Regions from separate parts of the Desulfuribacillus alkaliarsenatis genome, predicted to be linked through region 1. Evidence: riboswitches for the same ligand, from Rfam matches in the RefSeq annotation. Region 1 holds a riboswitch; the other holds the start of a gene.

Region 1 (5,061 bases):
TGGGTTATTCCAAAAATAAGTAACGCTAATTCAAGGCTTATAGTTTCAGCAATTATTAATAAACCAAAAGCAATTGTTCCTGTAATCATAACCTTATTGAACGGAGCTCTAAATATCAGGTATAAAATAATCCAAAACACTGGTAATTGCAGAAAAAATCGTACTAAAAATGGTAACTCTACAGCCCAAAATACTACAGTAGAGCTAGCTAAAAGAACACCAGCTAAAGTAGCTTTAATTAAATTATCCTTTACTCGCATTCCCATAAGCGCTACAAAAAAGATTGCAAACACAATTGCCTCAGGAACCGATTGAAAAACAAACGATATCGGTGTAATCAATTTCATAACCTCCAGTTTCTCAACTAATTAAGTACTGTTAGAGTATAGCTATTAACAGTTGTCGTTTGTCAATTTTTGTCGATATTTGTTTCCTTGTAATATTATAGCATTACAGGTACTATCGTCCTAGAAATTTTTTATATAATTATAATATTAATTTTACCTATGTTGTCTACACTAGCGTTTTCACAGTGGTTTTTATGCACTATTTATGATATATTATTTGAATATATAAATTAATGGATGGTTGTCATTTATAGAGGAATCAGAGGTGAACGTATCAATGAAGAATGTATATATTTATGATACAACCTTGCGTGACGGAACCCAAGGTGAAGGTATCAGCTTTTCAAGTGAAGATAAGCTCAAAGTAGCAAAAAAACTAGATAGCTTAGGTGTTGCTTATATAGAAGGTGGCTGGCCTGGTTCTAACCCAAAGGATTTAGAGTTTTTCAAACAAGCTTCTAAGGCCTCATTTAAAAACGCTAAGCTTACGGCATTTGGTAGTACGCGCAGAGCCTTTTGTAGTCCAGCAGATGATTCTAATTTAAACTTTTTAATAGAGTCAGGTGCTAAAGCTATTGCGATTTTCGGAAAAACCTGGGACTTCCAAGTGATCGAAGCATTACGAACAACCTTAGAAGAAAATTTAAAGATGATTGAAGATTCTGTAGCTTATTTAAAATCTAACTCCCTTGAGGTTATTTTTGATGCTGAGCACTTCTTTGATGGGTATAAGGCAAACCCAGAATATGCAATTGAAGCATTAAAAGCCGCCGAACGTGGTGGCGCTGACTGCCTTGCTTTATGTGATACTAATGGTGGCTCTTTACCCCATGAAATTGAAGATATTGTTGCTAAGGTTAAGCAAGCGTTAACGACACCAATTGGCATCCATGCCCATAATGACGGTGAGCTTGCTGTTGCTAACTCTATCGCAGCTGTGAGAGCTGGAGCTACACAGGTACAAGGAACTATGAACGGATTTGGGGAGCGCTGCGGAAATGCAAATCTGTGCTCTATTATCCCAAACCTGCAATTAAAATCTGACTATAATTGTATCGGAGATAATATAAAGTATTTAACTGAAGCTTCTCGCTACATTAGTGAGATTGCTAATGTTGTTCATCATTCGAATCAACCATTTGTCGGGCGCAGTGCCTTTACCCATAAGGGTGGTATGCATGTTAGTGCAATCCTTAAAAACGCCAAAACTTATGAGCATATCGAGCCAGAAACCGTTGGTAATCAGCGTCGTGTTCTTATGTCCGAGCTTGCAGGTCAGAGTAATGTACTCTTTAAAGCTAAGGAATTGGGCTTAGATGTTAGTAAAGAACACCCTGAAACGAAAACAATCATTAATGAAATTAAGGAGCTAGAGCACCAGGGATATCAGTTTGAAGCTGCTGAAGCATCCTTCGAGCTACTCCTACGCAAAGCCTTTTCTGAGGTAAAAGAAATAATTGCCCTTGATTCCTTTAAGCTAATTATTGAAAAACGTGGTGACCAAAAGGTTACATCTGATGCAATTGTCAAATTAAAAATTAATGGTAGTGGTACCACTTCGATAACGGCTGATGATGGAAATGGCCCAGTAAACGCCCTTGATAATGCACTAAGAAAAACCCTTGAGGATATCTACCCTACCCTTAAGGATGTATACTTAACGGACTATAAGGTGCGTGTTATCGACGAGAAGGACGGAACTGCCGCTAAAATTCGTGTGCTTATAGAATCAAGTGATGGTGAAACAAACTGGAGTACCGTTGGTGTCTCTGAAAATATTATCGACGCTAGCTGGCAGGCATTAACAGATAGCTACAGATACGCTTTATTAGGCAAGGAAGATGAAGCTATTATCGATAATACTCAATTAGAGAGAAAAGGAATTTTAAATCATTAAAATTTTCCTGTTGACTAAATATAGCATCCCATGTTAATATTTCATCAAGCTAAAACAAACAATTAACAACAAATCACATCTGAATACTATGATTTGCAACTTCTAATTACGAAATATAACTTAAAACAATTAAATACTTGGATATATACTCTTATCCAGAGAGGTGGAGGGGCTGGCCCGATGAAACCCGGCAACCGGTGAACGATTTTTGTTCACTATGGTGCCAATTCCTGCAAAGCGTATGCTTTGATAGATGAGAGAGGTCGACTTACTAGTTATGCGCCCTTTCTTATGAAGGGCGCTTTTCATTTTGTGAAGCCTTATATTTTTCATTTTAGTTATCTTTAAAAAGGAGGTTCACCATGAGCACAAACACTATGATTAAAGTAGATAATTTACAAAAAGTATATCAGACTAACGGCAAATCGATCGTTGCCTTAGAAAATATTGACTTAGAAATTACTCAAGGTGAGATTTTCGGCATAATTGGCTATAGTGGCGCTGGTAAAAGCACGCTAATTCGTTGCTTTAACATGCTTGAGACTCCAACCTCTGGTAACATAATCATAGATAATCAGGATATTACCAGGTTATCTACCACACAGCTACGTGAGAAACGCAAAGAAATAGGTATGATTTTTCAGCACTTTAACCTCTTAAGCGCACGCACAGTCCGTGGTAACATTGCCTATCCACTAGAAATAGCAGGCATGAAGAAGGCTGATATCAACAAACGTGTTGATGAACTAATTCACCTAGTTGGACTAACGAACCAAGCAGATTCATATCCAGCTCAGTTAAGCGGTGGTCAGAAGCAACGGGTCGGTATAGCCCGAGCAATTGCTAATAATCCTAAGGTTTTATTATGCGATGAAGCAACCTCTGCTTTAGACCCTAAGACAACATTATCTATTCTTGAACTGCTAAAGGACATTAACCGCAGGCTTGGTCTGACCATGGTGTTAATCACTCATGAGATGGAAGTCATTAAAAACATTTGCGACCGTGTAGCAGTTATTGATCAAGGTCAAATAGCTGAGCTTGGTACAGTGCTACAGTTGTTCAGCCAGCCTAAGACTAAGATTGCACATGAATTTCTTAAGCAGGTAACCCATGTTGAAGTACCCGAGGAAATACTAGCTAATTTTGCTAGTAAAGACTCAGCAACACATAAGCTACTACAGCTCTCGTTCTTAGGTGAAACAACTAGTAATCCTGTAATTAGCGATATGATTAAAACTCATGATATAGATATTAATATTTTACACGGACAAATAAATCGTATTCAGGATACCCCTTATGGAACTCTCGTCATGACGGTTGAGGGTGCACCTGAAAACATATCGAACGCTCTAAAATATTTAAAAGAAAATAACATCCGAATTGAGGTGTTAACAAATGGACTTTAGAAATCTACTAGCTGATCTCCAGCAGTTAAATTGGAGTCTAATAGGCACTGCTAGCTACGAAACACTCTATATGGTATTCTGGCCGACGGTAATTGCAGCGGTCATTGGAATCCCTATCGGCATAGTCCTAGCCCTTACGAGCAAAGGACACATTTTAGAGAATCACATAATAAATCAGTCAGTAGGCTCTGTCGTAAATATCTTACGCTCAATTCCTTTTATCCTACTACTAATTATGTTAATTCCTTTGACAAGAAAGATTATGGGTGTAGCAATTTCCTACGAGGCGATGGTAGTGCCATTATCCTTCGGTGCCGCTCCATTCTTCGCTAGATTAGTAGAAACTTCTATCAACGAAATTGATAGAGGGATAATCGAGTCTGCTCAAGCAATGGGTTCTAATCTGCGACAAATAATTTTCAAGGTGTTAATCCCTGAGTCTTTACCAGGATTAGTTGCAGGTATTACTGTAACCGCTGTTGCTTTGGTAGGCTATACGGCAATGGCAGGTGTTGTAGGAGGTGGTGGTTTAGGTGATATGGCATACCGCTATGGCTTTCAGCGCAATCAGCCATTAGTCATGTATGTCTGCATTGTATTACTAGTTTTAATGGTGCAAGTCATTCAATCATTTGGCGACTGGTTATCTAAAAAGGTCAACCATCGTTAATATATATAAAACATAAAAAATGGAGGGGTTATCATGTTTCAAAACAAAAACAAACTATCAAAAACTTTATTCACAGTTGCTCTATTAGCAGTATTAACTATTGTATTAACTGCTTGCGGTGGCAGTAGCCCTGCAGCAACAGACAATGTTTCATTAACAGTAGGTGCTACTGACGTTCCACACGCTGAAGTCTTGGAATATATTAAGCCGATTTTAGCTGAGAAAGGAATCAATCTTAATATTAGAGTTTTCAATGATTACACTATGCCTAATGAAACCTTAGCTGGTGGAGATTTAGACGCTAATTATTTTCAGCATAAGCCATGGTTAGAAAACTACGTATTAGAAACAGGCAACGACATAATCCCATTTATCGGCGTTCACATTGAGCCAATGGGTGGCTACTCTAAATCGATTAACAGCATCGATCAATTAGCTGATGGAGCAAAGGTTGGTTTGCCAAATGCAGTAAGTGAAGTAGGTCGTGTGCTAGCATTATTGGAAGCTAATAATCTGGTTACACTTAAGGATGGTGTGGGCTTAAAAGGTACACTGCAGGATATCGTTGATAATCCAAAGAATCTTCAATTTGTTGAAGTTGACGCTTCCCTATTAGCTCCAACAATTGATGAATACGATTTTGCAGTAATAAATACAAACTTTGCTTTACAGGCTGATTTCGTACCTGCTAATGATGCATTAATAATTGAAGGTACGGAGTCTCCGTATGTAAATGTT
Region 2 (5,061 bases), on a different contig from region 1:
CCCAATACTGTTTCTGGGGTTGTCTTTGAACCTAGAGCTTTTACTGCAGTCGCAGATGGACAAATCTGGCTAACACCAACTGACCCAAATCTAAGACAAGCTGTGATGGATGCCATAAATGGTTGGGATCCAACAAATGGAGCATTGTATTTCTTTAATCCAGAAACTTCAACTAGCCCGTGGATTTGGAGTCGTCCACAAATCAAACAAATAGGCAGGCATATATTCGCTTATTAAATATAATTAATAAAAGCAAAAGAGAGGCAACCTCTAAGTAATTATAATTACTAAGGCTGTCTCTCTGTTCTATATACACTTGTTAATTGCTTGAGTTAAATCGTAAATTAAATCATTACAATCTTCAATACCTACAGATATTCGTAATAAATCATCTGTTACGCCTAATTTTTTCCGATAATCCTCAGGCATATCTGCATGTGTCTGTCTGGAAGGAATCGTAATTAATGATTCTACTCCTCCTAAACTCTCAGCAAAAGAAAATAGCTCTAACTTGGAAAGCAAGTCCATAGCTAATTGTTCTGATTTGAAACGAATTGACAACATTGCCCCATCACCTGTAGCTTGTCCGAGGTGAATATTATACCCTTGTTCATTTATAGATGGATAATATACTTGATTTATCCATTTAGATCCCTCTGTTTGAGCCCATTCAACGATGGCCTGTGCATTTTTCGTCTGACGTTCCATCCTTAACCCTAATGTTTTAAGACTTCTAAGGAGTAGCCAAGAGTCACCCGCTGACAAGACAGATCCTGTTGTATTCTGCAAAAATCCGATTCTATCTGCAAGGTCTGCATCATTCGTAATAATTGCTCCTGCCAATAAATCATTATGGCCCGCTAAATACTTTGTCCCACTGTGAATTACAATATCTGCACCTAAATTAATTGGTGTTTGATAATATGGTGTCATAAATGTATTATCTACTATAAATAATGCATTAAATTGTTTGCACAGTTTGGCACACAGCTTGATATCTGTAATCTTCATTAATGGGTTAGACGGCGTTTCGATTAATAAACCTTTAGTATTGGGTTTCCATGTCTGTTCAACTTCAATAAGATTAGTAGTATCAATAAAATCTGCGTCTATGCCATACTGATTGAAATATTGTTTTAATAATCGGTATGTGCCGCCATATAAATCTTCTGATAGGATTACATGATCACCAGACTTGAACAAACCGAAAATAGTAGTTAAAGCAGCCATTCCAGTTGGAAAAGCAAAACCGTACTTACCTTCTTCTAGACTAGCTAGTGCTGTTTCTAGTTCCTGTCTAGTTGGATTAGAAGTTCTTGAATAATCATAACCAGTACTTTCACCTATTGCTGGATGTCTAAAAGTAGCTGAGTGATAAATGGGTGTGCTAATTGCACCATATTTTTCATTTTTAATAACACCAACCTGAGCTAAAATCGTGTTTTTATTAAATTTCATCATCTAACCTCCAATATATGCTATTTCAATTGTATTAATTATGCTTATATAAGAAAAAAGCTTTCTCTTAAGAGAAAGCTTTTTAAACTCGCACTTTCTCTTATCTATCAGAAGTATTCTGCAGGATTTAGCACCTCATGAATTTCATAGGTTGCCGGGTTTCATAGGGCCAGTCCCTCCACCACTCTGGATAAGAGTATATTCTATTACGTTAAATCATAGCAAATTTATCGAATAAGTCAAGTTATTTATATTTTTTCTTTGCAATTTTGATTATTCTGTCGAGCATATCAGGATATTCTAGGCCGATACTTTTAGCTGCATCAGGAAATAAGCTAGTAGGAGTCATACCTGGTAATGTGTTTATTTCTAAAATTACAGGTTGCTGTCCTTCTGGTACAATAAAATCTACCCTTGAATAGGTTTCACAACCTAATGCCTTATGTGCTTTGATAGCCCAATCTTGAGCTATTATAGTGTTCTCTTTAGAAATTCTAGCAGGTATTATGTGCTCAGAGCCACCAGGCGCATATTTTGATTCATAGTCGTAATGGCTATTCTTAGGTACTATTTCTATGACTGGAAGAGCCTGTATATCATCACCTGTACCTAATACGGCAACTGTGATTTCAACACCCTTTATATACTCTTCAACTAATATTTCTGAATCAAAATTAACAGCTGTATTAAGACCTTCTAAAAGCTGTTGCTTATCATAAGCAATAGTTAAGCCTATCGTTGAGCCCTCTTGATTTGGCTTGATTACAATTGGAAAGCTAAAGATATTTATAATTTTGTTAATTATTAACTCTCTATTTAGATTAATTTCATCAGGTTTTACAATAAGCTCTTTAGCTACTTTAATACCAGCTAATGCAAAATGTTTTTTTGATAAAGATTTATTCATAGCTAAGGAACTTGCAAGAACCCCAGAACCTACATATGGGATATTAAGTAATTCTAATAAGCTTTGTACTCTCCCATCTTCTCCGTATCTTCCATGTAATGCGATATAGGCAAAGTCAGGTTTATCCGCTAGTAATTGTTTGATTAACTGTTGGTGATTATCATATTCTAGTGCTATAACATTGTAACCTTTTTCAGTTAATGCCTTGCATACACCTAATCCACTCTTAAGTGACACTTCTCTTTCGTTCGAAATACCACCATATATTACAGCTATATTATTCAAGTTATTGCCTCCTTAATTTAATGTTAAAAAACAGTTCAAATTATAATATTTTAATAATGCGTTATGTTATAATTAAGCCAATACGTTATTTCATTATAATACAAAGGAGCATCTAAATGTACTCTAGTCGACCAATCAAACATACTTTTATTATTCTATTAATTATGTCCTTATCCCTGCTAATTCTTATCGGTTGTCAAAATTCTGCAGGCACGCCTGAGCAACCTGACACAAGCCTAGATGTTGAAAATGAAGACTTATCAGATGATAAATTTGAAAATGGCACTGACAGTAACAATAACAACAATAACGAAATAGCTCAGCCTGAGATTACAGACGAACCTGCCTTGTCTGATGAGCAGCTTCGTGAATTAAAGGTTAATGAGTTAGGTGAAGTTATGGTCCTAATGTATCACGTTATTGGTGATAAAGAAGACGAATGGGAGCGTACTGCTGACAATTTCCGAAATGACTTAAAAGTATTATATGAAGAAGGCTACTATCTGGTTACGGCTAGAGATTTCGTTACAGGAAATATGGACGTACCAGCAGGAAAAACTCCTGTTATCTTAACATTTGACGACTCAACAGAAGGTCACTTTAGGTTTTTAATAAATGAACAAGGTGAAAAAATCGTAGACCCTGATTCTGCTGTAGGTATTATTGAAAACTTTGCAAATGAAAATCCAGGTTTCGGAACAGCAGCTACGTTTTACGTTAATTATCCGTTACCTTTTAGGCAAAATGATCAACCAGAATGGCGTAAGCTTAAATTCGAGTATTTAGTTGATTTAGGTATGGAGATTGGTAATCATACCTATGGGCATGAACGCCTAGACCGCATAACAGACGAAGAGGTTCAAAGAACCCTTGCGCGTCATGTTGAAGCTACGCAAAACTTATTACCAGGCTATTCTGTCGATACATTTGCATTAACGTTTGGTATAAGACCTGTAAATCGCGAATTATCAGTTCAAGGTAGCTATAACGGTATTGATTATCATCATAAAGGAGTCTTTCTAGTTGGTTCCAACCCTGCTCCTTCACCTTTTTCTACGGAATTTAAACCAGAAGCAATTCCTAGAATTAGGGCAGCCAGTGTGCCTTCTGATTTCTTCAATCAATGGATAGATTATTTTAGAAATAATCCTGAGCGCCGATATGTAAGTGACGGTGATATGAACACAATAACCATACCTGAAGAGCTTAAGGATAGCGTAAATATAGAGAAGTTCGATGATAGAACTATCCGAACTTACTAACAGTATTTTAGCGGCACAACATTTGTTACTTAAATGTTATGCCGCTGTTTTTTAGTTGTTCAATTGCTGTATTTAATTGCTCATTGTTCTGTACTAGACCAATGCGCACATAACCTTCTCCCATGGCGCCAAAAGCATCTCCTGGGATTACAACAATTCCCGCTTGCTCTAATAGAAGTACAGCAAACTCTTTAGATGTATAGCCTTCAGGAATCCTAGCCCAAATGAACATGGATGCTTTTGGTTTATTAATTTTCCAACCAAGCTTTTCAAGCCCATTGATTAGTATGTCTCGTCTTTCTTGATAAACATCAGACATCTTTTTGCAATGCTTCCCTCCATCTTTAAGGGCCGCTAACGCTCCTGCTTGTACAACGTGGAACACTCCATAATCGATGTTGCTTTTAAGTATTGTTAAATTTTTTAATACTTCTTTATTACCTAAAGCAAATCCAAACCTTGCGCCTGCCATATTATAGCTTTTCGATAAAGAATTAATTTCTATACCTATATCCTTTGCTCCAGCTACCTCTAAAAAGCTAGGAGGCTTATAACCATCAAAGCACAGTTCAGAATAAGCTAAATCGTGAACAACTAGTATATTATATTTTTTTGCGAAAGCTACTACTTGTTCGAAGAAAGCTAAGTCAGCTACAGCAGATACAGGATTAGATGGATAATTTAAGAACATTAGCTTTGCCTTAGTGGCTACTTCTTCAGGAATCGCTTGTAAATCTGGTAAATAACTATTTTCCTCAAGTAATGGCATAGTATGTACGGTTCCACCAGCTAATTCAACGCTAGCAAAATAAATTGGATATCCTGGATCTGGCACTAATGCTATATCACCTGGGTTAAGTATCGTTAAAGGCAGATGAGCTAACCCATCCTGTGAACCCATCAATGTAGTTATTTCTTGCTCATGGTTTAATACTACATTAAAGCGATTGTAATACCAGTCAGTTATAGCTTTATGTACTTCTTCAGTTCCTTTTAACGAATAAAAAAAAGACTTAGGTTCTGACATTGCTTTACCCATAGCCTCTATAACTGCTTTAGGTGGAGGCAAATCCGGTGTGCCTATACTCAAATCTACTATATTTTTACCTTTTTTTAACTCGTTTTGTTTTCTTAAAGCCATTTCAGAAA

What was found. Region 1 has a riboswitch for S-adenosylmethionine ahead of BHF68_RS00675 (methionine ABC transporter ATP-binding protein). Riboswitches for the same ligand answer to the same signal wherever they lie in the genome.
Region 2: another riboswitch for S-adenosylmethionine. It lies ahead of BHF68_RS12295 (trans-sulfuration enzyme family protein); the one in region 1 lies ahead of BHF68_RS00675 (methionine ABC transporter ATP-binding protein).

The regions. Positions count from the first base shown of each region.
Region 1 is NZ_MIJE01000001.1:133,260-138,320, reverse strand. Features, by position in the region: gene BHF68_RS00685 (sensor histidine kinase) at 1-347, opposite strand, end outside; gene cimA (citramalate synthase) at 625-2,244, shown strand; SAM riboswitch class I at 2,393-2,504, shown strand; gene BHF68_RS00675 (methionine ABC transporter ATP-binding protein) at 2,622-3,653, shown strand; gene BHF68_RS00670 (methionine ABC transporter permease) at 3,643-4,323, shown strand; gene BHF68_RS00665 (MetQ/NlpA family ABC transporter substrate-binding protein) at 4,357-5,061, shown strand, end outside.
Region 2 is NZ_MIJE01000033.1:86,985-92,045, forward strand. Features, by position in the region: gene sleB (spore cortex-lytic enzyme) at 1-237, shown strand, start outside; gene BHF68_RS12295 (trans-sulfuration enzyme family protein) at 307-1,458, opposite strand; SAM riboswitch class I at 1,556-1,655, opposite strand; gene BHF68_RS12300 (D-alanine--D-alanine ligase family protein) at 1,703-2,650, opposite strand; gene BHF68_RS12305 (polysaccharide deacetylase family protein) at 2,767-3,912, shown strand; gene BHF68_RS12310 (LL-diaminopimelate aminotransferase) at 3,938-5,061, opposite strand, start outside.